DNA from 2 places in the Variovorax sp. GW460-12-1-14-LB1 genome. Region 2 is predicted to be linked to the other one. Evidence: riboswitches for the same ligand, from Rfam matches in the RefSeq annotation. Region 2 holds a riboswitch; the other holds the start of a gene.
What was found. A riboswitch is a leader RNA that binds a small molecule or an ion and turns the genes downstream of it on or off. The one in region 2 is predicted to bind cobalamin.
Positions count from the first base shown of each region.

Region 1 (14,973 bases), on a different contig from region 2:
GCGGCCGTCCGTCAGCAGCCAGAGCCAGCGCTGGCGGCTCTCGTGCTTCGCCAGCAGCTGCTGCGCGCGCAGCACGCCCAGCGCCAATGGCGTGCCACCACCGGCCGCGATGGGCGCGACCCAGTCGTCGTTCCAGGCGCTGGCGCGGCGCGGCGGCAGGCGCAGCTCGACCACGTCGCCGGCAAAGCACAGCAGCGCCACATGGTCGCGCCGCTGGTAGGCCTCCTGCATCAGCGCGAGCAGCTGGCCCTTGGCGCGCGCGAGCTGGCCGTCGTGGCGCATCGAGGCCGAGCAGTCGAGCAGGAAGCAATGCAACGCACCGCTGCGCGCCTCCTGCGGGCGATGGCGCAGGTGCGCGGCCTGCAGCCGGTCCGCGCCGCGGGCGACGAGCGTGCGTGGCCAGTCGAAGGCCGTGCCGGGCACGGCGGCGCCGTGCCATGCGTCCCGTTGCGTGCCCTGCCTCCGGTCACCCTGGCGTGCGCCAGCGGGTGCGGCGTCCCGGAGGCTCAGGCTTTTTTTGGGGCGGCCTGAGAAGCGGAAATCAGCGGGCGCAGCGGCTTCACACGCTCGATGCCGACGGGCTCGGGCGGCATCGCGCCCCAGTCGCCCTCGCCGGCATCGCGTGCAGGTGCATCACCCGGATTGCGGTGAGGCGCGGGTGATGCCATGGGAGGCGCCACGGCCGCGTCGGCCGCCGGATGGCGCCGATGCAGCAGCACCGCTTCGGCCACGCGCTGCACATGGTCGTCGGTGATCGATGCCGCGCCTTCCCACGCCGCCAGCGCACGCGCCGAGCGCAGCATCACGAGGTCGGCGCGCAGGCCGTCCACGCCGGCCGCGATGCACAGCGCGCCGACGGCGTCGTGCACCGCATCGCCGTACGGCAAGGCCGCCGCGTCCGCCACGAGCGCGCGCGCACGCACCAGCGCCGCCGCGAGCTCGGCCTCCTCCGTCGCATGCGCCGCACGAAAGCCCTGCGGATCGGCATCGAAGGCCAGCCGTGCACGCACGATGGCCTGGCGCTCGGCCGCGTCCTGCAGGTTGCGCAGCCGCACGCACAGGCCGAAGCGGTCGAGCAGCTGCGGGCGCAAGGTGCCCTCCTCCGGGTTCATGGTGCCCACGAGCACGAAGCGCGCGGGATGCCGGTGCGAGATGCCGTCGCGCTCCACCACGTTGACACCGCTGGCCGCCGCGTCGAGCAACGAGTCGATGAGCGCGTCGGGCAGCAGGTTGATCTCGTCGACGTACAGCACGCCGCCGTGCGCGCGCGCCAGCAGGCCCGGCGCAAACTTCAGTTCGTGACCAGCCAGCGCCTGCCCGAGGTCGAGCGTGCCCACGAGGCTTTCGAGGCTCGCGCCCAGCGGCAGCGTGACGAAGGGCGCGCCGGGCAGCAGCTCGGCGAGCGCGCGCGCGGCCGTGGTCTTGGCGGTGCCGCGCGGGCCTTCGATGAGCACGCCGCCCAGCGCGGGATCGACCGCGGCCAGCAAGAGCGCCTGGCGCAGTTGCGGCTGGCCGGCGATCGCGGCAAAGGGGAACGGCACCGGCATCGGGGCGGCTGTGGTCATCGGGGGCTTCCTTCCATCTGCTGCTCGTGGTCGAGCAGCAGGTTTTCCAATTGGTTCTTGTAGTCGCCGGGCGACTGCCAGAGGCCGCGCTGCATGGCTTCGAGCAGGCGGTTGAGCATGTCCTGCAGCGCGCGCGGATTGTGCGCGTTCACGAAGTCGCGCGTGGCCTCGTCGAGCACGTAGGCGTCGGCCACCATCGCGTACTGGTGGTCGCCCACGACGCGCGCGGTGGCATCGAAGCCGAAGAGGTAATCGACCGTGGCGGCCATCTCGAAGGCGCCCTTGTAGCCGTGGCGCTTCACGCCGTCGATCCACTTGGGGTTGACCACGCGCGCGCGGATCACGCGGCTGATTTCTTCCTTCAGCGTGCGCACGCGCGGCGCCTGCGGGTTGCCGTGGTCGCCGTGGTACATCGCCGGCTGCTGCCCGCTCAGGTGGCGCACGGCGGCGGCCATGCCGCCCTGGAACTGGTAGTAGTCGTTGGAGTCGAGCAGGTCGTGCTCGCGGCTGTCCTGGTTCTGCAGCACGACGTTCATGGCGCGCAGCCGGCGCACCAGCGCATCGCCCGCCGGCACGCCGTCGCTGCCCTGGCCGTAGGCATGGGCACTGCCGCCGACGTAGGCCTTCGACAGGTCGTCGTCGCTCTGCCAGTCGCCATGGTCGAACAGCGGCTGCAGGCCCGAGCCGTAGCTGCCGGGCGCGGAACCGAACACGCGCCAGCCGGCCTGCGTGCGTGCCTCATCGGGCGCCACACCCTGCGCTTCGAGCGCCGCGGCCTCGCGCAGGATGCGCGCACGGATCGGATTGCGCTCGGCGTCTTCGTCTTCCTGCGCCGCCACGGCCTGCACGGCGGCGTCGAACATCTGCACGGCATTGGGAAAGGCGTCGCGGAAGAAGCCCGAGATGCGCAGCGTGACATCGATGCGCGGACGCCCGAGGCCCACGGTGGGCAGCACCTCGAAATCGACCACGCGCTGGCTGCCTGGTGCCCACTTGGGCCGCACGCCGATGAGCGCGAAGGCCTGCGCCAGGTCGTCGCCGCCGGTGCGCATGGTGGCCGTGCCCCAGACCGACAGGCCCAACGCCACGGGGTAGTCACCGTGTTCCTGCAGGTGGCGTTCGACCAGCTGCGCAGCCGACTTGAGCCCGAGCATCCAGGCCGTGGGCGTGGGGATGGCGCGCGTATCGACCGCGTAGAAGTTGCGCCCGGTCGGCAGCACGTCGGGCCGGCCGCGCGAGGGCGAACCGCTCGGTCCCGGCGGCACGAAGCGGCCTTGCAGTGCGCGCGACAGCTGACGCAGTTCTTCGGCGCCACACGCATCGAGCGCAGGTGCGAGACGGTGCGCGATGCGCCCCATCACGGCAGCAGTGCGCGGCAGATCGGGCGGACAGCTGTTCGCTTCGAGCAGCTGCTGCGCCAGCAGCTCCAGCCGCTCGCGCGTGTCGCCCTGATGCCGCCAGGCCTCGTCGCTCACGGCCGCCAGCAGCGCGGGCCGCGCCCCCTGCCAGGGCTTCGCCGCGTCGATGTCGAGCGGGTCGAAGGCGTCGCCGGGCAACAGGTCGGCGGCGAGCGCGCCGAGCAGCCCGGCGTTCTCGCCCGCGCCGTCGCCGGCCGGAAAGCGCGCGAGCGCGAGCAGCGTGTCGCGTCGCAACCGCGCGCGCGGCGAATCGCCGAACACATGCAGGCCGTCGCGGATCTGGGTTTCTTTCAGCTCGCACAGGTACGCATCGACGCGCGCCAGCACGGCATCGTCTTCCGCGCCCGGCATCCCCAGTTCTTCGACCAGGTGCTGCGCGCGCACGGTCGCGAGGATCTGCGCGCGCAGCACCTTGGCGCGGCGCGCGTCGACCAGCAGCGCGTCGTAGTACTCGTCGACCTGCCGCTCCAGGTCCTGCAACGGGCCGTGGTTCTCGGCGCGCGTGAGCGGCGGCATCAGGTGGTCGACGATCACGGCCTGCGTGCGGCGCTTGGCCTGCGCGCCCTCGCCGGGGTCGTTGACGATGAAGGGGTACACGTTGGGCAGCGGCCCGAGAATCGCGTCGGGCCAGCAGGTGGCCGAAAGCGCGAGGCTCTTGCCCGGCAGCCATTCGAGGTTGCCGTGCTTGCCGACGTGGACGACCGCGTCGATGGCGAACACATCGCGCAGCCAGAAATAGAACGCGAGGTAGCTGTGCGGCGGCACCAGCTCGGCGTCGTGATAACTCGCATAGTCGGCCAGGCCCAGCGGTCCCAGCGCACGCGCGGGCTGGATGCCCACGAACACGCGGCCCAGCCGCAGCCCGGCGATCATGAAGCGGCCCTGGCGCAGCATCGGGTCGTGCTCGGGCGGGCCCCATTGCGCGTCGATGGCGGCGGCCATGCCCTCGGGCAGCGCCGCGAGGCGAGCGCGGTAGTCGGCGAGCGCGTAGCTCTGCCACGCGGGCCGCTCGGCCCATTGCGCGGGGTCGTTGGCGATGCCCTCCTGCAGCGTGCGCATCAGCGCGTCGCCGTCCGCGGGCAGCGTGTCGAGCGTGTAGCCCTCGGCCTGCATCGTGCGCAGGATGGCCATCACCGAGGCCGGCGTGTCCAGCCCCACGCCGCTGCCGATGCGGCCTTCGCTGCCGGGGTAGTTCGCGAGGATGAGCGCGACGCGCTTCTCGTCGGCGCGCAGTCTGCGCAGGCTGCACCAGCGGCGCGCGAGTTCGGCCACGAAGGCGATGCGGTCGGGCTCGGGCCGGTAGCCGACCACCTCGGTCTGCGTGAGTTCGCAGCGGTGCGACAGGCCCTTGAAGCTCACGGCGCGCGTGACGATGCGCCCGTCCATCTCGGGCAGCGCGATCTGCATCGCGATGTCGCGTGGGCGCAGGCCCTGGCTGTCGGCGAGCCAGTCCTCGCGATTGCCGCCGCTCACGATCACCTGCAGCACGGGAGCATCGCCCGCGAGTGCCAGAGGCTCACCGCTTTCGTCCGAAGCGCCCTGCCCCAGCGCGGCGAAGGCGGTGGTGTTGAGCACCAGCTGCACGTCGTGCTCAGTGCACAGGGCGCGCAGTGCAGACAGGCACAGCGGGTCTTTGAGCGAATCGAGCGCCACGGGCAGCGGGTTCAGTCCTTGCGCATGCAGCGCGGCGGCCAGCGCATCGAAGGCCTCGGTGTTGCCCGACAGCAGGTGCGAGCGGTAGAACACCAGCGCCACCACGGGCGCGTCCGCATGCCAGCCGGCGCGCAGGTCGTCGATGCCCGCGACCGTGTGTGTCGCGTCCATGCCGCCCGGCACATGCAGCGCCACCTGCGGCAGGCTGCGCGGCGGCAACGGGGCCTCGCCATGGCCCAGCCCGTGGAAGGCCACCGCGCGCAGGAACTGCGCCGCGTTGCCCGCGCCGCCCGATCGCAGGTACTGCCACAGCTGCCGGCTCACGCCACGCGCCGCGGTGCCGCGCGCGAGCAGGTCCTCGTCTTCCTGCAGGTCGCCCGAGAACATCGCGAGCTGCTGGCCCTGACGCTTGGCGAGCTTCTCGAGCTGCTGCAGGCCGTAGGCCCAGGCCGACTCGGCTCCCAGGTGGTCGACCACCACCACGCGCGCATGCCGCAGCACCTCGTCGACGTACAGGTCGAGCGACGCAGGCTGGCGCAGGTGCATGAGGTTGGCCAGCCGCAGCGAGGGGTAGCCGGGGTCGGTGGCCGCCAGCGCCGTGCGCGCGGCAGCGAGCAGCGCGAGCGTGGTGTCGGCCGAGCTGAGCACCACGATGTCGCCCGGCGTCTGGTCGAGCCGGGTGACGACGCTCGGGTCGTCCTCGACGAAGCGGCCGGGCTGGGTGCTCAGCAGGTGCATGCGGTCAGGCGGGAACGGCCGCCACGCCTTCCAGTGCCTTGCGCAATGCGCCTTCGTCCAGGTCTTCGCCGATGAACACGAGCCGCGTGCGCTGCGCCTCGCCGTCGCGCCAGCGGCGATCGAAGTGGTGGTCGAAGCGGCGGCCCACGCCCTGCACCAGCAGGCGCATCGGCTTGTGCGGCACGGCGACGAAGCCCTTCACGCGGAAGATGGTGTGCTGTTCGACCAGTGCGGTCAGCACGGCGATGAGACCGTCGCGGTCCACGGGCGGCAGCTCGATCACGAGCGAGTCGAACTCGTCGTGGTCGTGATCTTCCTCGTGGTCGTGGTGGCTCTCGCGCAGGTGGATGGTGCTTTCGGCGGCGCGGCCCTGGCCCAGCAGCAGCGCCAGCGGCAGCTTGCCTTCGGTGGCGCCGACGATCTTCACCTCGGGCGGCAGTTCTTCTCGCACCAGCGCCTCGACCTGCGCGCGCGCGGCGGCGTCCATCAGGTCGGTCTTGTTGAGCACCACGAGGTCGGCGGCCGAGAGCTGGTCTTCGAACAGCTCGTGCAGCGGCGATTCGTGGTCCAGGTTGGGGTCGGCGCGACGCTGCACGTCGACCTGCGCGGGATTCGCGGCGAACTGGCCCGAGGCGGCGGCGGGGCCGTCGACCACGGTGACCACCGAATCGACGGTGAAGATGTTCGCGATGTCGGGCCACTGGAAGGCCTGCACCAGCGGCTTGGGCAGCGCCAGGCCCGAGGTCTCGATGAGCACGGCGTCGATCTGGTCGCGCCGCTCGGCCAGCTGCAGCATCACGGGCAGGAACTCTTCCTGCACGGTGCAGCAGACACAGCCGTTGGCGAGTTCGTACAGCGCACCTTCACGCTCGTTGCCTTCATCGTCGCAGCCGATGCCGCAACCGCGCAGGATGTCGCCGTCGATGCCGAGTTCGCCGAACTCGTTGACCACCACCGCGATGCGGCGGCCCTCGGCGTTGCCGAGGATGTGGCGCAGCAGCGTGGTCTTGCCGCTGCCGAGGAAGCCCGTGACGATGGTGACGGGGATCTTGGCGTTGCTTTGTGTCATGGAGTGAATGCTTTCAGGCGCGCAAGGCGCACGGGGAATCGGGCGCGCGGCGCGTGCGTGGCGCACGCGCCGGCGAACGGCACGCCCTCTTCAACGAGGGGCAGCCGGCGCGAATCAGACGGCGCTGTACAGGCGGCGCTCGACCAGGGCCGTGCCCTGCAGGCGGCGCCAGGCCTTGGCCGCGGCCAGCACGCCCAGGTCGACCAGCGGCTCGACCAGCACGACGGTCATGTAGGCCGCGCCGAAGCTGGCGATCTGGCTGAGGTTCTCGAGGCCCGTGCCGCGGCCGTAGAGCGCCCAGAAGCCGACCCACACCACGATGCCGCCCTGGTAGGCCACCGACAGCTTGAAAGCCTGCTGGTAGCTGATGTCCACGTAGGCCATGTTCGCGGGAATGATGCGGCGGGCCAGCGCGGCGGTCGCGAACAGCGGCACCAGCAAGGTCGTGACGTTCATGCCGTACTGCGGCAGGTCGGGCGGTGCGAAGAACAGGCTCTGGATGAGCAAGCCGCCGGCCAGGCCGATGGCCGCGGGCGCGAGCCCGAAGAGGAGCATCAGCGTGGTGCCCAGGATCAGGTGGACCTCGGACACGCCCACGGGATGGTGCGGGAACACCTCGAAGAAGCAGAACACGAGCATCACAGTGAAGACCGAGCGCAGCAGCAGGCCGATGGGGCCGTCCTTGCGCAAGGTGTCGAAGGCGACCTTGCCTGTGTAAGCCAGTGCAGCCGCCCCCGTGGCATAGCTGAGGAAGATCTTGGATCCGTCGACGAGTCCGGGTTCGATGTGCATCGCGCACCTCCTGAAATGCACCGAAGTGCGAAAGTTGATTGTTGGGGGATGGACTGGCTTGCGCAAGTCCCCGTCATGAAACCCGGGAGCCTTGCAGCCCCCGCTGAACAGGCGAAGGCTGTGGCTTGCGCCGCAGCCGTCGCCAGCCGATCACCACGCCGCTCGCCGAAGCGACGACGCCGATGACCGACAGGAACCACACCACCAGGTCCCAGGCCGGCCGGTACTGGATGAGCCAGGGAAAGTCGAGGCTGTGCGCGGCGTTGAAGAGCCAGCGCCGCAGCCGCGCGTTGCGGTCGTTGCTGCCGGCCACCTGGCCGCTCGTCGGGTCGATGTAGAGCCAGCTGCGCGCGGCGTCGTCGAATTCGAGCCGCCACACGGGCAGCACGCGCGTGCGGTGGTGGCCGTACCAGTGGAAGTCTTCCTGCGTCTGCAAGGTGGCCTGCGTGATCGCGGCACCGGGGCGCAGGCGTACGGCGGCGCGTTCGATGTCGTCGCGAGCGATGACGACCGGCGCGCCGGTCGCTGCATCGACCACCTGCACGCGGGCCTGCGCATCACGCAGTTGCAGCAGCGGCTTCCCGTCGAACCACATCAGCAGCGCCTCACGCGGTGCGGCAGCGCCCTCGCCTGCCGGCACCACGGTCGGTGGCCAGGGGAACGGCGACACGCCGGTGCCCGTGTAGCGCGCCATCGCGGCCGCATCGGCCGGTGCGCGCTGAAACCACCCGTTCGGGTTCATCGAGAGCCAGCCGCTCACGATCCAGGTCAGCACGAAGAAGCCGCCGATGAGCCCGGCGATGTGGTGCCAGGCCATCCAGCCGGTGTACGGCGTGACCGCGCCGCTGCGAAAGCGCCGCCGCAGTCGAAGGCGCAGGATGCCGATGACGATGCCCGTCACGGTCGAGACGATGCACGCGGCCGACAGCCACACGACCACGTCGTGCCACAGCGGCGGGTCGGCGCGTAGCGGCGTGAAGTAGATCCAGTGCGGCACGGCGCCCAGCCAGTTCCAGAAGCGCTCGGCGCGCGTGGTGTCGCGCACCACCTCGCCGGTGCGCGAGGACACGTACAGCTCGGTGCCCGCCACGTCGCCGGTTTCGATACGGTGCAGCGGGCGCAGCGGGTTCAGGCCCTGCGGCACGGTCCACTGGTCGCGCTCCAGCGTCTCGGCCCATCGTGCGCCGGGCTGTGCGGAGAAGTCGCGGGCGATGGCCTCGGCCTGCGCCGCATCGACCGGCCCGAGCACACGGCCATCGCGCGCGGACACGGCATGCCGCCCGCCGCGTGCATCGACGATGCGCCACACGGGCTGCGCGTCGGTGCCGGCCTGCATCTCCAGCGCCATGCGCCGGGGCGGCTGCGTGCGCACCGCTGGCGGCAGCGCCTCGAACGCGGCAGACGGCGTGACCACCGCCTGCGCGAAACGCACCGGGCCGAGCCCCGCGAGCCGCTCTTCGTCCGTGAGGTTCGGGTACCCCACGTACATCATGACCACGCCCGAGACGAACCACATGACGAACAGCAGGCAGCCGCCGATGCCCAGCCATCGGTGCGTCCAGTACAGCGCCCGCCGAAGCGGGGGCCATGCGCGTTGCCATGCGGTGCTCATGCGGCCATGCTCAGAAGGTCACGAACGCCGACAGCTCGAACGAGCGCGGACGGCCCAGCAGCCACTGGTTGCCGCCGTTCGAGAACGAGACCGGGTACCTGCGGTCGGCCAGGTTGAAGGCGCGCAGCGCGAGCTTGAGCGACGGGTTCGCCTGCCAGCTCACGCCCGCGTCGGCCACGGTGTAGGAGCCGATGCGGCGCGTGTTGGCCGCATCGACCTGCCGCGCGCCGACGTGGCGCACGCCGAGCTCGGCCTCCCACTGCGGCAGGAAGCGCCAGTGCAGCCACAGGTTGGCCGCCACCTGGGGCACGCCGGCCGGCGTGTTGCCCGCGCGCGAGACCAGCGACTTGCCGACCGCTTCATTGAAGTCGTCGTAGCGCGCACGCAGCCGCGCGGCGTTGGCCTCGAGGCGCAGCGTGGAGGTCAACGCCAGGTCGAGCGTGGCCTCGATGCCTTCGGACGACTGCTTGCCGATCTGCTGCACGACGGTCGGGTCGTTCGCGTCGCGCGACAGCAGCTTGGTCTTCTCGATGCGGTAGGCCGCCACGCTCCAGGCGCCGCGGCCCTCGGCCAGCTGGCGCTTGTAGCCCACCTCGACCTGCTTGCCCACGCTGAGCTCGAACGGCACCTGCGTGGCGGACGTGCTGATGAGCCCGGTGAGCGGATCGGCCGCGCGCGCCACCTGCGCATAGAACGACTGCGCGGCGTCGGGCGCGTAGACCACGCCGAGGCGACCCGTGGCGTACTCGAAGGTCTTGTCCAGGCGCGGGGCGCGGTTCTGCGGATCGGTGCGCACGATCTTCGCGCGGTCCCAGCGCAGGCTGCCGACCACCGACCAGTGTTCGTTGAAGGCCAGCTTGTCTTCGGCGAAGAAGGCGTAGGTGCTGGTCTTCGTCTTGTAGCGCGGCAGGTAGGGCGTGGGCGAAGCGTAGGTGCCGGGGTTGAAGACGAAGGCGTCGACCACCGAGCGCCCGCCGTAGGGCGTGTCGCTCGAATTCAGGAAGTCGATGCGGTTGGCGTCGAAGCCCACCAGCACCTGGTTCTTCAGGCCGAACAGCGCGTGCTTGAAGGTGGCGTCGGTGCGGTTGCCGATCTGCTCCTGGTCGTGGCCGATCTCCAGGTAGTCGCCGCGCGTCACGCGGTTCGTGATGGCGCTGTAGGTGTAGGTTTCGCTGTCGCGCCAGTGGCGCTTGCTGTCCAGGCGATAGAGCTGGTTGCGCACGGTGACGGCGTCGTTGGGCGTCCACTGCGCATCGAGGCGGGTCCAGCGGTCGCGGTACTTGACCTCGGCGTCGTCGAGGTTGTAGTTCTGTTCGCGGTTCAGGCTGCTCAGGCGGCCGTTGACGAGCGGCACGCCGAAATAGCGCTGCGGCGTCTGGCGGCCCTCGTCGTGCGAGAGCGTGAACTGCAGCCGTGGCGACACATCGAGCCGCACCGCGCCGCCCACCGCCAGGCTCTCGGCCTCGCCGCGCCGCATGAAGCCGTCGGTCTTGCGGTGGCTGATGTCGAAGCGGTACGAGAGCATGTCGTTGATCGCCCCGCCGCTGCCGAAGGCGACCTGGCGCGTGGCGTCGGAGCCCACGGTCACGAGCGCTTCGTTCTGCACCGGGCCGCGCGTGGGCTTCTTGGGCACCACGTTGATCGCGCCGCCGATGGCGCCCTCGCCGAACATCACCGAGGCGGCGCCGCGCAGCACCTCGATGCGGTCGGTCGACCAGGTGTCGAACGGGAAGGTGACGGTGCCCGCGCCCACGTACAGGCGCGTGCCGTCGTACAGCTGCATCACCGAGCCGTGGCCGTTGAAGCCGCGCGCCGACAGCGACGAGCCGCCGTTGCCCGGCGCGGGCGACCCCGTGATGCCGGTGGCGCGGCTCGCGGCCTCGACCACCGACACGTCGCCGCGCGCGCGGATCGCGTCGCCGGTGAGCACCTCGATGCTGGCGGGCGTTTCGAGCGGCGTGAGGCCCAGGCGGCTGCCGGTCTGCGTGGGTTCGTCCAGGGCCAGCGGCGTGTGGCGGCTGGCTTCGACCTGCACGGGCGTGAGGCTGGGGCGACCGGGTGTGTCGCCCGATTGGGCCAGGGCGGGCCCGCAAGCGAGGCCGAGCCCCAGCGAAAGACCTGAAAGACCCGAAAGGCGCGCCCGCTGCAGGGGTGGGCCCGAGCGATCGCGCGGTGGCGATGCAATGCGATTCATCCGACTTCTCCTGTGGCCCGCGTCCCCGCAGGCTCCTGACCGATCGCGGACGCCGAGGGAGAAGAGACGAGGGGCGGTGCCGTTTCGCGCGAGGGAAAAGCGGCAGGCCCGGACACGCACTCCCGCAGCATCCGAAGGCGGTTGCGAAGGCCGGTATCCGGGCTCGCGGAGTGCGTCGGGGTGCAATGCATGCACCTCGGCGCCGAAGCCCTCGCCTTCCCACGCCGAAGCGCAGTGGCTGCCCGGGCGAAGAATCGCCGGGGCCTGAGGGTGTCGATGTCCGCTGACCGTTGCGGGGGCAGCGCAGGAATGGAAGGGTCGTTCGAAAAAACGACGCCTCGCACCTGCTTCCCGTTTAACCCCGCCGCCAATCCTGTGACTGGTCGTGCAGGGCACCTTCGAACCGTGGGGTGTTGGACGACACCGGTGTGAACCAATGTTTCCAACCGCCGGGATTATAGGGAGCGCCCTGCGGCGGCGCCCTTGCGGGCCCCGTCAGACGGGCTTGCCGTCGGGCCCGAACAGCCGCCGCAGCACCGCCACGCCGGCCACCAGTGCATTCGAATACGTGGCGTAGGGCTCGTGGGCGGCTTCGAGCGGCACGTACACATGGGTGGAGTCGCCGGGCGAGCCGTCCACGGCCTCCATCAGCACCCAGTAGAACTCCCCTTCTTCCAGTTCGTGGACGGTGAGTGCGATGTCTCTCGGCGAAGGCATGACGGTCAGAGAAATGAAACAGGGAATGAACCCGCCTTTGAACGGGCAAGGGGCCGGCGCGGTTGTCAGTACTAGGGCTTCTCCTACAGTGCATGGACGCCGCGCGGCCTAATGTTAGGGGTGGGGAGTTGCATCAGAACAAGGAGTCAGCATGAAACATTTCACGCTTGAACCCAACATGCGCGCCGCCTTCGGTGGCGCGTTCTACCCGACCGGTTACTCCCTGGTGATGTTTCCGAGCGTCGAAGACGCCAGCCGCATCGGCCACGGGCTGATCGCGAAAGGCATCGTGAGCGGCGACGAGGTCTACCTGATACCGGCCGAAACCGTCCTGGCGGAAATCGCGCCGACCGTGCACGCCTCGCACAGTCCCCTGCCCTCCGCCGGCACCGACGGCGACACGGTGCGCGCCTTCATCCAGCTGGCCCACGAAGGCCACACGGGCCTGCTGATCCGCACCAAGGACGGCGCCATCACCGAGCGCGTGATGGAACTGGTGCGTACCGTGCCCTACTCGATCGCCGAGCGCTATCGCACGCTGGTGATCGAGGACCTTTGAATCGTCAAGCTGGCACCGCCATCGCGGCGGCGCGCTGCACCACATCGCGGGCCATGGCCTGGGCGAGTTCCTGTTCGCCCAGGAACACCTTCGCGTCGGTTTCGGCGGCCAGCAGGCGGGCTTCCTGCTCGTTGTGGCTGCGCACCACGGTCTGGATGGTGGGGTTCAGCGTGCGCGCGGTTTCGATCATCTGGCGCACGTTCATGGCGTCGGGCGTGGCCACCACGAGCACGCGGGCGCGTGCCACATGCGCCTGGATCAGCACCGCCGGGTCGGCCGCGTCGCCCCACACGGCGGGGATGCCGGCCTCGCGCAGCTTCTCGACCAGCTCGCGGTTCTGCTCGGCCACCACGTAGGGGATGTCGTTCGTCTCGAGCTCGGCGGCGATGCGCCGGCCCACCCGGCCGTAGCCGACCAGCACCACCTGGCGCGACAGGTACTTGGCCTCGGTGGTCATGGGCAGTTCGGCCAGCGGGTCGCTGCGCGCGTCGAGTTCGCGTGCGAACTTCGAATGCGCGTGCAGCCATTTCTGCAGCGGTGCGATGAGGCTGAACCACAGCGGGTTGGTGGCGATGGAGATCAGCGCGCCCGCCAGCACCAGGCTCTGCCCTTCCACCGGCAGCAGGCCGAGCGACACGCCCAGCCCGGCCAGGATGAACGAGAACTCGCCGATCTGCGCCAGGCTCGCGCTCACCGTGAGCGCGGTGGCGAGCGGGTAGCGGAACACCAGCACCAGCGCACAGGCCGCGAGCGACTTGCCCAGCACGATCACCAGCACCACGGCCAGCACCTGCAGCGGGCGCTCCAGCAGCACCGAGGGGTCGAACAGCATGCCGACCGACACGAAGAACAGCACGGCAAACGCATCGCGCAGCGGCAGCGACTCCTGCGCCGCGCGGTGGCTGAACTGCGACTCGCGCATCACCATGCCGGCGAAGAAGGCGCCCAGTGCGAACGACACGCCGAACAGCGCCGCCGAGGCGAAGGCGATGCTCACGGCCGCCGCCACCACGCACAGCGTGAACAGCTCGCGCGAACCGGTGCGCGTGACCTGCCAGAGGATCCACGGGAACACGCGCCGCCCCACCACCAGCATCAGCACGACGAAGCCGCCGACCTGCAGCAGCGTGAGGCCCAGCGTCTGCCAGACGGGGTCGCCGCTGGTGTCGACCTTGGTGCTGCCCAGCGCGCCCGCCAGCGGCGGCAGCAGCACGAGCACCAGCACCATCGCGAGGTCTTCGACCACCAGCCAGCCCACCGCGATGCGGCCGGTGAAGGAATCGAGGATGCCCAGGCTCTCGAGCGCACGCAGCAGCACCACCGTGCTCGCCACCGACAGCGCCAGCCCGAACACCAGCGCCGTGCCCCAGCTCCAGCCCCACCACATGGCGAGGCCGCCGCCGAGCAGCGTGGCGACCGCGATCTGCGCGATGGCGCCGGGCAGCGCGATCTTGCGCACCGCGAGCAGGTCGGCCAGCGAAAAGTGCAGGCCCACGCCGAACATCAGCAGCATCACGCCGATCTCGGCCAGCTGCGCGGCAATGCCCGCGTCGGCCACGAAGCCGGGCGTGAACGGGCCGATGATCACGCCCGCCAGGAGGTACCCCACCAGCGCCGGCAATCGCAGCCGCGCCGCGAGAAAGCCGAACACCAGCGCCAACCCCAGGCCGGCGGCAATCGTATTGATGAGGGAGACGCTGTGGGGCATCGGTCCATTTTGCAGGAACGGCCCCCAACCTTTGAAGCCCGCAGGCTTCTACGGGCCTGCGTCTACACCCCTACGGAAGCGACGCGAACTATCGTAGGCATAAAGCACTTCTATTCGCATCGACACCTTTCTCATCCAGAATTTGAGCGGTCCCCCCGTCCCCCCAACAACAGGAGCCTCCCCATGAGCAACGAGAAAACCGAAGCGAAGTGCCCGTTCAGCCAGGCCACCGGCGCCGGCACCACGAACCGCGACTGGTGGCCCGAGCAGCTGCGCCTGGACCTGCTGCACCAGCACTCCTCCAAATCCGATCCCCTGGGCGCCGGTTTCGACTACGCCAAGGCCTTCCAGAGCCTGGACCTCGCCGCGGTGAAGAAAGACCTCGCCGCGCTGATGACCGACTCGCAAGACTGGTGGCCGGCCGACTTCGGCCACTACGGCCCGCTCTTCATCCGCATGGCCTGGCACAGCGCCGGCACCTACCGCATCGGTGACGGCCGTGGCGGCGCGGGCCGAGGGCAGCAGCGCTTCGCGCCGCTCAACAGCTGGCCCGACAACGTGAGCCTGGACAAGGCGCGCCGCCTGCTGTGGCCGATCAAGCAGAAGTACGGCCAGAAGATTTCCTGGGCCGACCTGCTGATCCTCACCGGCAACGTCGCGCTCGAGACCATGGGCTTCAAGACCTTCGGCTTCGGCGGTGGCCGCCCCGACGTGTGGGAGCCCGACCAGGACGTGTACTGGGGCCGCGAGAAGACCTGGCTGGGCGGCGACGTGCGCTACGCACAGGGCTCGCCCGGCGTCGAGAAAGACCGCGGCGTGCTCGTGAAGGACGACGACAGCAAGGTGCCGCACAGCCGCAACCTCGAGAACCCGCTGGGCGCCGTGCAGATGGGCCTGATCTACGTGAACCCCGAAGGCCCGGACGGCAACCCCGACCCGATCGCCGCG
Region 1 covers NZ_JBWKYF010000025.1:3,411-18,383, forward strand. The annotation lists gene AC07Y4_RS14870 (vWA domain-containing protein) at 1-423, opposite strand, end outside; gene AC07Y4_RS14875 (magnesium chelatase ATPase subunit I) at 507-1,565, opposite strand; gene cobN (cobaltochelatase subunit CobN) at 1,562-5,374, opposite strand; gene cobW (cobalamin biosynthesis protein CobW) at 5,379-6,443, opposite strand; gene AC07Y4_RS14890 (energy-coupling factor ABC transporter permease) at 6,558-7,235, opposite strand; gene AC07Y4_RS14895 (PepSY domain-containing protein) at 7,309-8,847, opposite strand; gene AC07Y4_RS14900 (TonB-dependent receptor) at 8,858-11,041, opposite strand; cobalamin riboswitch at 11,173-11,455, opposite strand; gene AC07Y4_RS14905 (hypothetical protein) at 11,537-11,758, opposite strand; gene AC07Y4_RS14910 (hypothetical protein) at 11,910-12,317, shown strand; gene AC07Y4_RS14915 (cation:proton antiporter domain-containing protein) at 12,322-14,025, opposite strand; gene katG (catalase/peroxidase HPI) at 14,209-14,973, shown strand, end outside.
Region 1: it holds a riboswitch for cobalamin, as region 2 does, so the genes downstream of both, AC07Y4_RS14900 (TonB-dependent receptor) here and AC07Y4_RS06665 (TonB-dependent receptor domain-containing protein) in region 2, are expected to answer to the same signal.

Region 2 (14,973 bases):
GCCAGCGGGTTGCGGAACAGACCCTGCGCCACCGCGCCCGCGAGCCCGAGCAGCGCGCCCGCGAGCCACGCGCCGAGGGTGCGCGGCAGGCGGATGTCCCACACGATCTGCAGCGCCACCGGGTCGTGCCGAGCGGACAGCAGGCTCTGGAAACCGGTGCTGCCGATGCCCAGGCCGAAGAGCAGCAGCGCCGCGCCCAGCACCAGCAGGCCGGCACCGAGCAGCAGCACGCGACGCAGGTGCGCGGAATGCATGCCGCTCACCGCCCCTTGTCCGCCAGGCACTGCGCCATCAGGCGCGCGGCCTCGTCCATGCGCGGGCCGGGGCGCACGACCACGTCGGTCTGCTCGGCGTCGAAGCGGCACACGCGGCCTTCGCGCACCGCGCGGATGCCGCCCCAGCCGGGTCGCTGCTCCAGTCCCATCGCGCTGCGCACGCTGACCATGATGAGGTCGGGGTTCGCGCGCACCACGAACTCGGGGTTGAGCTTGGGAAAGGGGCCGAGCGACGCCGGCACGATGTTCTTCACGCCGAGGCGCGCGAGCGTCTCGCCGATGAAGGACGAGTCGCCTGCCGCGTAAGGGCCGGTGTTGACCTCGAAGTACACGCGCAGGCCCTTGGCGCTGGCGGGCAGCGACTGCGCCGCGGCCGACACGGCCGCGTCGATGGCGCGCCACACGGCGGGCGCCTCCTGCGTGCCGAGCACCTGGTCGAGCGCGCCCAGTACACGACGCACGTCGGCGTGGCTCTTGGGTTCGAGCACGATCACCTTCAGGCCCAGTGCCTCGAGCCGCTGCGTGACACGCGACGATCTGGCGAGCAGCACCACGTCGGGCTTGAGCGCGACGATGGCTTCGACGTTCGGGTCGATCCCGCCGCCGAGCTGCGGCAGCGCGCGCACCTGCGCGGGCGAGTTGGAATAACGGTCGACGCCGATCAGGCGGTCGCAGGCGCCGAGTGCGCAGACGCCTTCGGTCAGCGACGGCAGCAGCGAGGCGATGCGCTGCGGCGGTTGCGCCAGATGCACGGTGACGCCGCGCTCGTCGACCACATCGATGGCCTGCGCTGCCTGCGCGCACACCACCAACGCCAGGCCGAGCGAGAGCGCGCGCAGCCAGGTCTTCACGGATTCGAACTTCATGCGCCGGGCGCCTTCAGCGTCAGCGGCAGGCCGGCGACCATCAGCGTCGCGCGGTGGCAGGCGGCCGCCACGTCCTGGTTCAGCCGGCCGAGCACGTCGACAAAAGCGCGGGTCTCGCGGCCCAGCGGGATCACGCCCAGGCCGATCTCGTTACCCACCAGCACCACCGGCCCGCGCGCCTCGCGCAGCGCGATGAGCAGCAGCGTGGCGTGCGCCGAGGGCGTGCGCGTGACCACCGCGGCGCCTTCGGTCCGCAGCGGCATCAGCAGGTTGGTGAGCCACAGCGTGAGGCAGTCGACCACCACGAGCGTGTCGGGCGCGCTCTGCGTGACGATGGCTCGCCCCAGCTCGATCGGCTCCTCGAGGGTCTGCAGACCGGGCACGCGCTCGGCGCGGTCGGCCTGGTGGCGCGCGATGCGCTCGCGCATCTCGTCGTCGTGGGCCTGCGCGGTGGCGATCAGCACCGCGCGGCGCGATGCGGGCCCGGACGCCAGCCAGTCGGCCGCGCGCTGTTCGGCGCGGCGCGACTTGCCGCTTTTCTGGCCGCCGAGGATGAATTCGTGCTCAGTGAGGGGCATCGGGGGGCGCCTGTGCAGCGTGGCTGTCGAGTTCGAGGGGCATGGCGCTGAAGAGCCGCGCGGTCGCTTCCGGGCTGGACGCGAACCACGCATGGAAGTAGCTCGCGCGCACGGGGCCGTGCACGTACAGCGCCTCGCCGCCGCGCGTGCCGACGGTGCGCGCGGCAGGCGCGATCGGCGTCTCGCAGCGCGAGTAGTGGAAGGTGTGGCCGCGCAAGGCATGCGCGCCCAGGTCGAGTTGCTGCGGGCCCAGGCCGGCCAGCCGCTTCTGCATGACGGCCCGCCCCGGCAGCACGCCCCAGAGGCGGTGCACGTCGGTCGGCTCGGCGTCGTCGCGCGTGGCGAGTTCGTCGAACAGCGCCATCATGCCGCCGCATTCGGCCCAGATCGGCTTGCCGGCCGTGACGTGGTTGGCGAGCGAGAGCCGCAGCCGGCCGCTGGCCGAGAGCACGGCCGCATGCAGCTCGGGGTAGCCGCCGGGCAGCCAGGCGGCGTCGCAGGGTGGCAGCGGTTCGTCGGCCAGCGGCGAGAAGAACGCGAGCCGCGCGCCGAGGGCTTCGAGCACCTCGAGGTTGGCCGGGTAGATGAACGAGAACGCCGTGTCGCGCGCGATGGCGATGGTGCGTCCGGCCAGCAGCGGCGCGATGGGCGCCGTCGGCGCGGGCTCGAAGCGCACCTGCGGCAGCTGCCCGGGCGTGCGCTGACCCAGCGGCGTGGCGGCGAGCACGTCGGCCGCGGCGTCGAGCCGCACCATCGCGTCGCCGAGTTCGGCAGCGCCGACCAGTCCCAGGTGGCGTTCGGGCAGCGCGAAATCGGCGCTGCGCGGCAAGGCACCGAGCCAGTCGTCGGGCTCGCGCAAGGCGTCCTTCAGCATGTCGGCGTGGCGCTCGCCGGCCACGCGGTTGGCCAGCACGCCGGCCCAGGGCAGGCCCGGGCGGAAGTTCTGCAGGCCGTAGGCCAGCGCGCCGAAGGTGCCGGTCATGGCCTGCGCATCGATCACGGCCAGCACCGGCAGGCCCAGGCGCTCGGCCAGCTCGGCCGCGCTGGGCGTGCCGTCGAACAGGCCCATCACGCCTTCGACGATCACCAGGTCGGCCTCGCTCGCGGCGGCATGCAGGCGCGCGCGGCAGTCGGCCTCGCCGGTCATCCACAGGTCGAGCGAATGCACCGGCGCGCCGGTGGCCAGCGCGAGCCAGTGGGGATCGAGGAAGTCGGGACCGCACTTGAAGGCCCGCACGCGGCGGCCCTGGCGCACGTGCAGCCGCGCGAGCGCGGCCGCGACCGTGGTCTTGCCCTGCCCCGAGGCCGGCGCGGCCACGAGCACCGCGGCGCAGGTGACGGCTGCGCCGGGCGAGGAGCGACGGGTGTTTACTGCGGAGTCCACTTGAGTCCGACGTACGCGGTGCGGCCCCCGGTGGCGTAGAGCCGTGCGAACTGGTAGTCCTTGTCGCCCACATTGTCCACGCGCGCCACCAGGTTCAGGTCGCGCATGATCTGCTTGCTGGCCGACAGGTTGAGCAGCGTGTAGCCGCCGAGCTTGACGGTGTTGGCCGCGTCGTCGTAGCGCTTGCCCGAGCTTTGGAGCTCGGCGCCCAGCGTCCAGCCGGCGATGCGCCAGTCGGCGCCCAGCGTGCCGTGGGCCCGGGCACGGCGTGCCAGCAGGTGGTCGGTGGCGAGGTCGCGCGGGTCCTGGTAGTCGAGCGAGGCGCGCAGCGTGACGTCGCCGATGCGGTGGCCGCCCGTGAGCGTCACGCCCTGGTAGCGCGCACGCGCCGTGCTGGCGTAGCAGCCGAACGACGACTGGCAACCCTTGGCGCTGCCGTCGAACACGATGAGGTTCTGCACCCGGTTGCGGTACAGCACGATGCCGGCCTGCGTGGCGCCGGCCGTGTACTGCAGGCCCAGCTCGACGTTGCGGCTCGATTCGGGTTGCAGGCTCGCCAGGCCGTACTCGCTGAAGCGCTGGTACAGCGTGGGCGCGCGGAATGCGGTGCCGGCCGACACGGTGGCGCGCAGGCTCGGCGTGATGGCGTAGCCGTAGGCGGCGCTGCCGGTGGTCTTGCCGCCGAACTCGCTGTCGTCGTCATGGCGCACATGTAGCTGCAGCGAATGCGGGCCCTTCACGTAGCCGTAGCCCAGTGCGGCGGCGTTCTGCGAGCGGTCGCGCGAGAACAGCTTGGCCGAGGTGGTGGGCGCGTTTTCGAGCGCGTCTTCGCGGCGCTCGAGCGTGGCGGTCACCAGGTGCGCGCCGAAGCGGAATTCGTTCTGGAACAGGTAGCCGCGCAGGCGGGTTTCGGTGCGGTAGAACGAGGGCTGGGTCTTGTAGACGGTCTGCGAATCGGTCACCTGCAGGCGGGTGCTGTAGATGTCGTTCCACTTGGCCGACCAGGTCAGGCCGGCGGTGCGCAGTTCGTTGGTCGACACGTCGTTGCGGAAGGTGATCGGCGGCTTGGTGCGAAAGCTCACCGACGGGTCGTAGGCCGCTTCGGTGTTGCTGGTGAGCAAGGTGGCGTCGATGCGCTGGTCGGGCGTGATCTGGAAACCCAGCTTCAGGTTGCCCGAGGTGCTGCGGTAGCCGTCGCGGTCGGGGTTGGTGAAGCCGTCTTTCGAGGGCGTGCGCTTGGCGATCGGCTGGATGTTGAAGCCCTTGCTTTCCTCATGCGCGACGCCGAACGAGTAGTCGAGCAGGCCCGACTTGCCGCTCACGCCGCCTTCGATCCGGCGCAGGCCGTGGCTGCCGAAGCCGATGCCGGCGTAGGGCGACACGCCCTCCTCGCCGCGCTTGGTGAAGAGCTGGATCACGCCGCCCACGGCGTCCGAGCCGTACACCGCGGCGGCCGGGCCGCGCAGCACTTCGATGCGGTCGATCTGCGCGAGCGGAATGCCTTCCCAGCCGGCACCGCCGGTCGATTGCGAATCGATGCGCACGCCATCGAGGTAGACCGCGGTGAAGCGCGATTCGGCGCCGCGGATGAACACGCTGGTGGCGTTGCCCACGCCGCCGCTGCGCGAGATCTCCATGCCGGGCAGGCGCGCCAGCACGTCGGCCACGCCGGTGGCGCCGCTGCGCTCGATGGTCTTGCGGTCGATGATGGAGACATCGCCCACCAGGTCCGACAGCGCCTGCGGCGTGCGGTTGGCGGTGACGACGGTCTCGTCGAGCGTGGCAGGTGCTGCTGCGGCGGCTTGCGCCTGCGCGGCCAGCGGCACCAGGGCCAGGCCGCCGAAGGCCGAGGCCAGGGCGAGCGTCAGCGGCAGGCACGCGGGACGGTTGCGGCGCACGCTGGCGCGGCCGCTGGAGAGGGAAACACAGGAAATCATGGGGTGAACCGAACGAACTTCTATGCCCTGGCCGGCTTCCCCGCCGGCGCCATGGGCGTCATGGCTGCCGATGCGGCAGCCGCCTTGTTGGCCGGTATCCGGGCTGGCAGATCGACCCTTTGCCGCCTTCCCAGGCACCTGTTTCAGGGCGCCCAGTGGCTGGATGGAAAGGGGTGACGCGTTGCGGCGTCGTCTGCTTGACCGTTGCGGGGGCAGCGCAGGCGGCTTCGGCCCCGGGGGGCGTCCACTCCTGCTTCCCGTTGAACTGCGCCGTGCGAACCACGCCGCGAGCACCAACGGGCGAGATTTTAGGGTGAATCGGCATTCAGACGGGGCCGCGAAGGACGAATACCGGGTGCAGTGCAAGGCGCGGTGAGCGCCGCGTAGCTTGGCTACGCAAGCGAAGCGCAACGCCGCAATGCGCCCGGTATTCGTCCTTCCCTTCGGGTTGGCCCGCCTTGCACCCGCCTGCTTTGTCGGCCGGCTTGACCAGAGATGACTCTGGCCTGCGCCGCCCTTCGCGCATCCGGGTGCAAGGCGGGCCAACGCGGCCCCGTCTGAATGCCGACTCACCCTAGCCCACGGGGCGCACACGCCACACCGGGTTTGATCACGGACGGCGCAGGCCCCAGAATCTCGGCCACGTCCGGTGCGCGCCCCGCGCGGTGCGCCGGATGTTCCGAATTCCCGGGAAACTACAATCGCCAACCATGCCCGCCTCCAGCCCCATCGACCAGATCGCCGAGCGTGTGGAACGCCTGCTCGTGCGTCACGAAGAGGTGCAGCGCACCAACGCGCTGCTGCAGGAACAGGTCGATGCGCTCACGCGTGAACGCGACGGCCTGAAGTCGCGGCTCGCCGCGGCCCGCACCCGCCTCGATGCCCTGCTCGAACGGCTGCCGGCCGAACCCCCTTCCGAAGATTCCCATCACGCATGAAGCAGATTGAAGTACAGATCATGGGCCAGAGCTACTTGCTCGGCTGTCCCGACGGCGGCGAAGCGCAACTGCGCGAGGCCGTCGACCGCGTGGACGCGGCCATGTGCAAGATCCGCGACGCGGGCAAGGTGAAGGCACGCGACCGCATCGCCGTGCTCGCCTCGCTGAACCTGGCTTTCGATCTCGCGGCCCAGCAGGCCGCTGCTGCCGCGGCACCGGCCCCTGTCGCTGCCAGCAGCACGGAAGAAAGCTCCGCCGACACCGACCCGAAGGCCGCCCAGCTCATTCAGAGACTCGATCAGGCCCTGGCGGGCGATGGACATTTGCTCTGAGGGCACGCGGCCCGGCACATCCGGGGCGTAAAATCCGTTTTGTCTGCAGACGTGTCGGGCTTAATATTTCCTTGTTCCAATGCTCTCCGGAGCCGGGCTTGGTACATCGCTTGACGGGCGTGATCATCTCGCGTCAGATGAACCCGAAGTCCTGCTGCCCTCGCCCACCTGAACCCTGGTTCAGGATGCGGGTCCGGCACACCATCTGCAGACACCTTTTCCTGCCACGGCCCCCTGCTTCACCGCACGGGGCCGTTGCTTTTTCAGCCGCTCGTTCTTTCCCCATCCTCCCGTGAACCTCGCTGCCCTGCTCGACCCGCTCCTGATCGCCGAACTCGCCGCGCTCGGCCTGGGCACCGGTTTCCTCGCCGGCCTGCTGGGCATCGGCGGCGGCATGCTGATGGTGCCGTTCATCACGATCATCATGGGCCAGCGCGGCGTGCCGGCCGACCTGGCGGTGAAGATGGCGATCGCGACCTCGATGGCGACGATCATCTTCACGTCGGTGTCCAGCGTGCGCGCGCACCACAAGCGCGGCGCGGTGCGCTGGGACATCGTGCAGCGCCTGGCCCCCGGCATCGTCATCGGCAGCCTCGCGGGCAGCCTGGGCGTGTTCGCGCTGCTCAAGGGCACGGCGCTGGCCATCTTCTTCGCACTGTTCGTGGGCTTCTCGGCCACGCAGATGTTCCTCGACAAGAAACCCAAGCCCACGCGCCAGATGCCGGGCACCGGGGGCCAGCTCGCGGCGGGCGGCATCATCGGCTTCATCTCGGGCCTGGTGGGCGCGGGCGGCGGCTTCATCAGCGTGCCGTTCATGACCTGGTGCAACGTGGCGATCCACAACGCGGTGGCGACCAGCGCGGCGCTGGGCTTTCCCATTGCGGTGGCCAACGTGCTGGGCTACGTGCTCAGCGGCCAGTCGGTGCAGGGCCTGCCGGCCGGCGCCTTCGGCTACATCTGGCTGCCCGCGCTCGTGGTGATCGCGGCCTGCAGCGTGTTCACCGCGCCGTTGGGCGCCAAGGCCGCGCACAGCCTGCCGGTGAAGAAGCTCAAGCGCGTGTTCGCGAGCATCCTGTACCTGCTGGCCGCCTACATGCTCTGGAAGGGCCTGCGGGGCTGAGGCATATCAAACACTCGCTGGCTTTCCTGTGCCATCCTATGCGGCACTTGTTCACAGTCGTAGAAGGAAAGCCATGAAAATCCTCATTGCAGTCGACGGCAGCGCCTACACGCAAAAGGCCCTCAACTATCTGCTCGCCAACCGCGCCATGTTCGTGGACGGCCATGAGCTGGTGGTGGTCAATGTCTGCACCGGCATCTCCGGCCACGTGGCGCGCCACCTGAGCAAGGAAATCGTCACCGAGTACTACGCCGAGGAAAACGCCAAGGTGCTCGACCCGGTGAAGGCCTGGTTCGCCGAGAAAGGCGTGGCCAACTTCACCGCCGACGCGCGCCACGGCCACGCGGCCGAGGAAATCCTCAAGTCGGCCACCGAATCGAAGGCCGAGCTGATCGTGCTGGGCACGCACGGCCACGGCATCCTGGGCCGCGCGCTGATGGGCTCGGTCGCGACCAAGGTCGTGGCCGAGACCGACATCTCGGTGCTGCTGGTCCAGTAAGAAGACCCGACAACCCCGGCGACGGCCGATGCGCCGTGGCCGCGGTCATTGCGGCGAGCGCTGCTGCCGCCATTCGCGCGGCGAACATCCGAAGCGCTCGCGAAACGCGCGGCTGAAATGCGCCGCGTCGTTGAACCCCCTCCCGTACGCGATCTCTCCCACCGGCCGCCCTGCCAGGCGCGGCTCCAGCAGGTCGCGGCTGCATGCGTCAAGCCGACGCTCCCAGATGTACTGCGAGGGCGTCAGCGGCTCGCTCTTGAACACGCGGTGGATGTGGCTCACCGACATGCCCAGCTGCGCCGCCAGCGTGCCCACCGACAGCGTCGGATCGGCCAGCTGCTCGTCGATGCGCTGCTTCACGCGCGCGAGGTGGTACGCCGTGAGCTTGCTGAGCGCCGGTGCGTGCGCCGCAGGCAACGTCTGCAGGCCGGCCACGAGGATGTTCTGCACGCCATGGGCCACCGCCAGCGCCGAGGCCGGCTGCAGCGCGTCGAAGTCCTCGCGCAGCGTGCGGATCATGCCCAGCAGCAGGTGCCCCGCGCCCTCGCGCCCTGACACGGTGGTGGCCGTGAGCGTTTCGGTGTCGCGCAGTTCGCTGCGCAGCCGCTCGCCGGGCAGCTTGAGCACGATCTGCTCGAAGGGCTGGTCGAACAGCAGCTGGTAAGGCCGCGTGCTGTCGTACAGCGCGAAGTCGCCGGCGCCGAGCACCGCGTCGCGCCCGTCCTGGCGCACCACGCCCTGCCCGCGCGCCTGGATGCTCACGAGAAAACAGTCGTCGCTCGACGCCGCGATGTGGCCCGGCGTGCGCATCACCTTCTGCGCCCGCGAGGTCACGACCGACATGCCGAGGCCGGGCAGTGCGTGCTGGCGGATGCTGCCCTCGAAGTCGCCGCCGTCGCCGGTGCGCACCGCGTCGCATTCGAGCTGCACGTAGACGTTGCAGATCATGTCGGTCCAGTACGCGAGCCGCTGGTCGCGCGGGACGGCATCGGTGCTGAGCAAGGGGGTCATCGGGGTCCTCGGAAGGCCTTCGCAAGGCACATGCAACGCTGGAACAAGAACGCCGCCAATCCGGGTCAAGGCGTTCCGGCGGCGCGAATTTACGCTTCATGCAACCCGCATGCCACCGCGCAAACCCGGTGCGCACAGTGGGGATTTCGTTACGTTCATCGTCCCCTGGAGAACACCCCATGCCGACCACCGTCCACCCCAAGCTCCGCGTCGCCGCCGTGCAGGCCGCGCCTGTTTTCCTCGACCTCGACGCCACCATCGACAAGACCATCGACCTCATGGCGCAGGCCGCGAAACAGGGCGTGCAGCTCATCGCCTTTCCCGAGACCTGGGTGCCGGGCTACCCGTGGTGGGTCTGGCTCGATTCGCCGGCCTGGGGCATGCAGTTCGTGCAGCGCTACCACGACAACTCGCTGGTCATCGGCTCGCCCGAGTTCGAACGCCTGCAGGCGGCGGCGCGCCAGCACAAGATCTGGCTCTCGCTCGGTTACAGCGAGAAAGCGGCGGGCAGCCTGTACATCGCGCAGGCGCTGATCGACGACCAGGGCCGCACCGTGCAGACGCGCCGCAAGCTCAAGCCCACGCACGTGGAACGCACCGTGTTCGGCGAAGGCGACGGCGCCGACCTGCACGTGGTCGAGACGCCGCTGGGCAACATCGGCTCGCTGTGCTGCTGGGAGCACCTGCAGCCGCTGAGCAAGTACGCGATGTATGCGCAGAACGAGCAGATCCACTGCGGCGCGTGGCCGAGCTTCTCGCTCTACCGCGGCGCGGCCTACGCGCTGGGCCATGAGGTCAACAACGCCGCGAGCCAGGTGTATGCGGTCGAGGGCGGCTGCTTCGTCATCGCGCCCTGCGCCACGGTGTCGAAGGCGATGAGCGAGCTGATGTGCACCGACGACGGCAAGCGGCAGATGCTGGGCGTCGGCGGCGGACATGCGCGCATCTATGGCCCGGACGGCTCGCCGCTGGGCACGCCGCTGGCCGAGGACGCCGAAGGCCTGGTGATCGCCGACATCGACCTCGGCATGATCGCGCTCGCCAAGGCGGCGGCCGATCCGAGCGGCCACTATTCGCGGCCCGACGTCACGCAGCTGCTGCTGAACAAGACGCGGCGCACACCCGTGGTGGTGCAGCTCACGCCGGAGCCCGAGGGCAGCGTGCCCGAGCCGGTCGTGGCCTGAGCCGACCACGGAGCCGCACCATGGAATCGGCCATCCCCGAGCACCTGCGCTGCCCGCGCACCCGCGAGCGCCGCGTGGCAGACGATCACACGCCACCCTACCCCGGTTGGTCGGCGCGCGCGCCCGTGACGACGACCCAGGTCGTGATGGGCTACTTCGGCGTGCAATCGCGCGGCCCGGCGATGCAGGGCCGGGCCTGCGCCGCGCTCCTGAAGATCGCCCGCGACTTCGCCCTGCCCGACGGCCCCGGTCACCACGACCTGGCCCATTGCGTCGACGCCGACGGGTACGACAACCTGATCGCCATCGCCTACTGGCGCGATGCGGCGGCGTTCGCGCGCTGGTGTGCCACGCCCGCCATCGAGGCCTGGTGGAACGCCGACGAGCGCTTGCATGAAGGCCTCGGCTACTTCCGCGAAATCGCATCCCCGCGTGCTGTGCACTTCGAGACCCTGTTCAGCACGCCCGACCGCCTCGAGGGCATCGGCGTGGTGATGGGCGGTGTGAGCGGCGAACTGCAGGAGCACGGCTACTGGGGGTCGATGCGCGATCGACTCCCGCTCGCGCAGGCCGACGCGCTCGCGCCTTCGGGCACGCGCGCGGTGATCGCCGGCACGCCTGCGTCAGGCCAGCGCGTGCGCATCGCGGGCCACACGCACCTCGCGATGATCCGTTCGGGCCAGGAATGGACCGAGACCACCGGCCAGGAACGCGGGCTCTACCTGGAAGACATGGCCCCGGTGCTGCGCGAAGGCATGGACTTTCTGCGCGACCAGGGCCTGCCCATCGGTTGCTACAGCAACCGCTTCATGCACCACCTCGACGCGCACGGCGCACCGCTGCAGAAATCCTTCGGCCTGAGCTACTGGCGCTCGCTGGCCGACATGGAACGCTGGGCCGAGTCGCACCCGACACACGTCGCGATCTTCGGCAGCTTCATGCGCTACGTGCAGGCGCTGAACTTCGAGCTGCGCCTGCGCCTGTACCACGAGGTGTCGGCGCTGAAGGCCGACGAGCAAAGCTACGAGTACATCAACTGCCACGCGCGCAGCGGGCTGATGAACGGGCTCGCACCCGCCGCCTGAAGCCCGGGCGCGCAGCGGGGCTCAGGCGGCGAACAGCCCCTTGTGCTCCGCGCGCAGCAACGCCTTCTGCACCTTGCCCATCGTGTTGCGCGGCAGTTCCGGCACGACGAAGCAGCGCTTGGGGATCTTGAAGTTCGCCAGCTTGGCCTTGAGCTCGGCCACGATGGCGTCGGCGTCGATCGTGGCGCCGCCCTTGGGGATCACGATGGCCACGCCCACCTCGCCGAAGTCGGGGTGCGGCACGCCGATGACGGCGCTTTCGGCCACGCCGGGCATCTCGTTGATGTAGCCCTCGATCTCGGCCGGGTAGACGTTGTAGCCGCCGCTGATGATCAGGTCCTTGCTGCGCCCGACGATGGTGATGTAGCCGCGCGCATCGATCTTGCCCACGTCGCCGGTCTTGAAGAAGCCGTCGGCGGTGAACTCTTCCTTCGTCTTCTCGGGCATGCGCCAGTAGCCGGCGAACACGTTGGGGCCCTTCACCTGGATGCCGCCGATCTCGTCGATCGGCAGGTCCTTGCCCTCGTCGTCGCGCACGCGCAGCTGCACGCCGGGCAGCGCGAAGCCGACGGTGCCGCCGCGGCGCTCGCCCTTCTTGGCGTCATACGGGTTGGACGTGAGCATGGCGGTCTCGCTCATGCCGTAGCGCTCGAGGATGGTGTGGCCGGTGCGCTCGCGCCATTCGTCAAACGTTTCGATGAGCAGCGGCGCCGAGCCCGCGACGAACAGGCGCATGGTGCGCACCGCCTCGCGCGTGAGGCCCGGCTCCGCCAGCAGGCGCACGTAGAGCGTGGGCACGCCCATGAACACGGTGGCCTCGGGCAGCTTGGCGACGATGCGCTTGGGGTCGAACTTCGAGAACCACAGGATCTTGCTGCCGTTGAGCAGTGCACCGTGCAGTGCCACGAACAGGCCGTGCACGTGGAAGATCGGCAGCGCGTGAATCAGCACGTCGCCCTTCGTCCAGCCCCAGTAGTCCTTGAGCACTTCGGCGTTCGACAGCAGGTTGCGGTGCGTGAGCATCGCGCCCTTGCTTCGGCCGGTGGTGCCGCTGGTGTACAGGATGGCGGCGAGGTCGTCGGGCTTCTTGATGGCCACGGTGTGGCGGTCGCTGCAGCGCGCCGCGGCGTCGAGCAGCGTGCCGGTGCGGTCGTCGTCCAGCGTGAACACGTGGCGCGTGCCGGCCGCCTCGGCGATGGGACGCACCCAGGCCGCGTTGCGGCCGGTGCACACGACCACGGCGGGCTCGGCGTTGCCGATGAAGTACTCGATCTCGGCGCTCTGGTAGGCCGTGTTGAGCGGCAGGAACACGTAGCCCGCGCGCAGGGTCGCGAGGTACAGCAGCATGGCTTCGACCGATTTCTCGACCTGCACGGCGACGCGCGCACCCTTCTCGAGCTTCAGGCCGTCGAGCAGGTTGGCGATCATCGCGCTGGCGCGGTCGAGGTCGCGCCACGAATAGTGCAGGCCGTTCTCGGTCTCGACCGCGATGGCGTCGAGATCGGCAGGAAAGGCGGCGCGCAAGGCGGCGAACAGGTTGGCGTTGGGGGAGGACTTCGTCTTCATCATCTTCGTCATCATCGAACGGCAGGCTCAGGAAGGTCGGAAATTCGGAGGGCGCTTGCCCAGGAAGGCATCGATGCCCTCGCGGTGCTCGGCGCTGTCGGCATAGTCATACGCGGTGGCCAGCAGCTGCTGCGCCGCCGCGCCGCCGCTCTTCAGTGCGGTAAAGGTGGCCTTGTGCAGGCGCGCGGCCTGCGGCGACAGCGCCGCGATGCGCGCCGCATGCGCCTGCACAGCGGCCGGCACCTCGGCATCGGGCAGCACGTGCAGCAGAAAACCGGCGTCGTACAGCCGCTGCGCGCCATGCACGCCGGCGGCCAGCAGCATGTCGCGCGCCAGCACGTCGCCGATGGCGCCATGCACGAGCGCGGCTTCGCGCGGCGCCATCGGAAAGCCCAGCTTCGCGATGGGCGCGCCGAACTTCGCCGACGCACCGGCCAGGCGGATGTCGCAGCAGCTGGCGATCTCGACGCCGGCGCCCATGCAGGCGCCTTCGATCTGGGCCACCAGCGGCAGCGGGCAGTCGAGCATCGCCTGCAGCGCGGCCCAGACTTCGTTCTCGTGGAATTCGCGCAGGCTCGCTTCCTCGAAACGGAACGAGGGGTACTCGGAGATGTCGCCGCCCGCGCAGAAGGCACCGCCCTCCCCGCGCACGACGACGCAGCGCAGCACGGTGTCGCCATGCAGGTCGTCGAACACCGCGCGCAACGCGCGCCACATGGCGCGCGTCATCGCATTGAGACGCCCCGGGTTCGACAGCGTGACGAGCGCCACGGCGCCTTCGCGGCGCAGCGAGACCTGCCGATCGGTCATTCGAGCTTGGCGCCCGAGGCCTTCACGACGGTCGCCCATCGCTTGATCTCGGCGTTGACGAAGCGGCCGTAGGCGGCGGTCGTGACGTTCGGGATCTCGGAGCCGTTCTGGGCCCAGATGGCCTTCAGCTCGTCGGTGCCCAGCGCCTTCTTCATCGTGTCGATGATCTGCGTCTGCGCTTCGACCGGCGTGCCCTTGGGCGCCCACAGGCCGTACCAGGTGGTGACGGTGTAGTCGGGCAGGCCGACTTCGGCGGCGCAGGGCACGTCGGGGAACGCGGGGTTGCGCTTGGCGCCGGCCACCATGAGCGCCTTGATGCGACCGCCCTTGATGTGCTGTGCCGAGGAACCCAGGCCGTCGAACATCAGGTCGACGTTGCCCGCGATCAGGTCGGACAGCGCCGGGCCCGCGCCGCGGTACGGAATGTGGGTGATGAAGGTGCCGGTCTGCAGCTTGAACAGCTCGCCCGCCAGGTGGTGCGAGGTGCCCGAACCGGCCGAGCCGTAGTTGAGCTTGCCGGGGTTGCGCTTGGCGGTGGCAATCAGCTCCTGGATGGTCGCGGCCTGCACCCGTTTCGGGTTGACCACCACCACCTGCGGCACGTTGGCCAGCAGCATCAGGGGCACGAAGTCTTTCTCGAGGTCGTAGTCGAGCTTGGGGTAGATCGACGGCGCGATCGCGTGGTGCACGGCGCCCATGAAGAGCGAGTAGCCGTCGGCCGGCAGCTTGGCCGCGATGCTCGCGCCCACGGTGCCGCCCGCGCCGCCGCGGTTGTCGATGACCAGCGTCTGGCCCGCCGCGCGCGCGAACTGCGCCGACAGCGGGCGCGCGAAGGCGTCGGTGCCTCCGCCGGCCGGGAACGGCACCACCATGGTCACGGGCTTGGTCGGCCAGCCCTGGGCACGTGCGCCACCGCACAGGGCCACGGCCCCGGCAGCGGCGGCGACGCGCAGCACATCGCGTCGTTGAAAACTCTGTTGCGTCATCTGTCTCGTCTCCTGTCGTCGTCGTTGTGGATGTTGCCGCCCTCCGGCGGTCAAGGTGCGGGCCGCAGCGCTGCCGCGGCAAAGCGAACGGACTCAGCCTTTTTTGAGGAACAGGCCTTCGATGTCTCCCGAAACCGCGATCTTGCCTTCGGCCAGCCAGGTGCGATGTCGGTCGAGGCGCTTGAGGTCGTACAGGTAGTTGACCATGAGGCCGTACGACTGCTTGAGCCCCTTGGCCGACGGGTCGCCGGCCCAGTTGAGCCGTTCGACGCGCGCGCCGTTGCCCAGGTGGAAGCGCGCCACCGGGTCGGCCGGCGTGCCGTCGACCAGCGTGCGGCCCAGGTACTCGGCGGTGGCCTGCAGCAGCCACTGGCGCAGCGGCGATTTCGCGTCGAGTTCGGT
Region 2 covers NZ_JBWKYF010000008.1:124,424-139,396, reverse strand. The annotation lists gene AC07Y4_RS06685 (FecCD family ABC transporter permease) at 1-254, opposite strand, end outside; gene AC07Y4_RS06680 (ABC transporter substrate-binding protein) at 260-1,141, opposite strand; gene AC07Y4_RS06675 (bifunctional adenosylcobinamide kinase/adenosylcobinamide-phosphate guanylyltransferase) at 1,138-1,719, opposite strand; gene AC07Y4_RS06670 (cobyrinic acid a,c-diamide synthase CobB) at 1,706-3,103, opposite strand; gene AC07Y4_RS06665 (TonB-dependent receptor domain-containing protein) at 3,088-5,040, opposite strand; cobalamin riboswitch at 5,113-5,352, opposite strand; gene AC07Y4_RS06660 (hypothetical protein) at 5,751-5,978, shown strand; gene AC07Y4_RS06655 (cell division protein ZapA) at 5,975-6,310, shown strand; gene AC07Y4_RS06650 (sulfite exporter TauE/SafE family protein) at 6,603-7,430, shown strand; gene AC07Y4_RS06645 (universal stress protein) at 7,504-7,929, shown strand; gene AC07Y4_RS06640 (AraC-like ligand-binding domain-containing protein) at 7,975-8,940, opposite strand; gene AC07Y4_RS06635 (carbon-nitrogen hydrolase family protein) at 9,120-10,124, shown strand; gene AC07Y4_RS06630 (phenylacetaldoxime dehydratase family protein) at 10,145-11,209, shown strand; gene AC07Y4_RS06625 (malonate--CoA ligase) at 11,231-12,775, opposite strand; gene AC07Y4_RS06620 (enoyl-CoA hydratase/isomerase family protein) at 12,803-13,585, opposite strand; gene AC07Y4_RS06615 (Bug family tripartite tricarboxylate transporter substrate binding protein) at 13,582-14,571, opposite strand; gene AC07Y4_RS06610 (malonyl-CoA decarboxylase) at 14,665-14,973, opposite strand, start outside.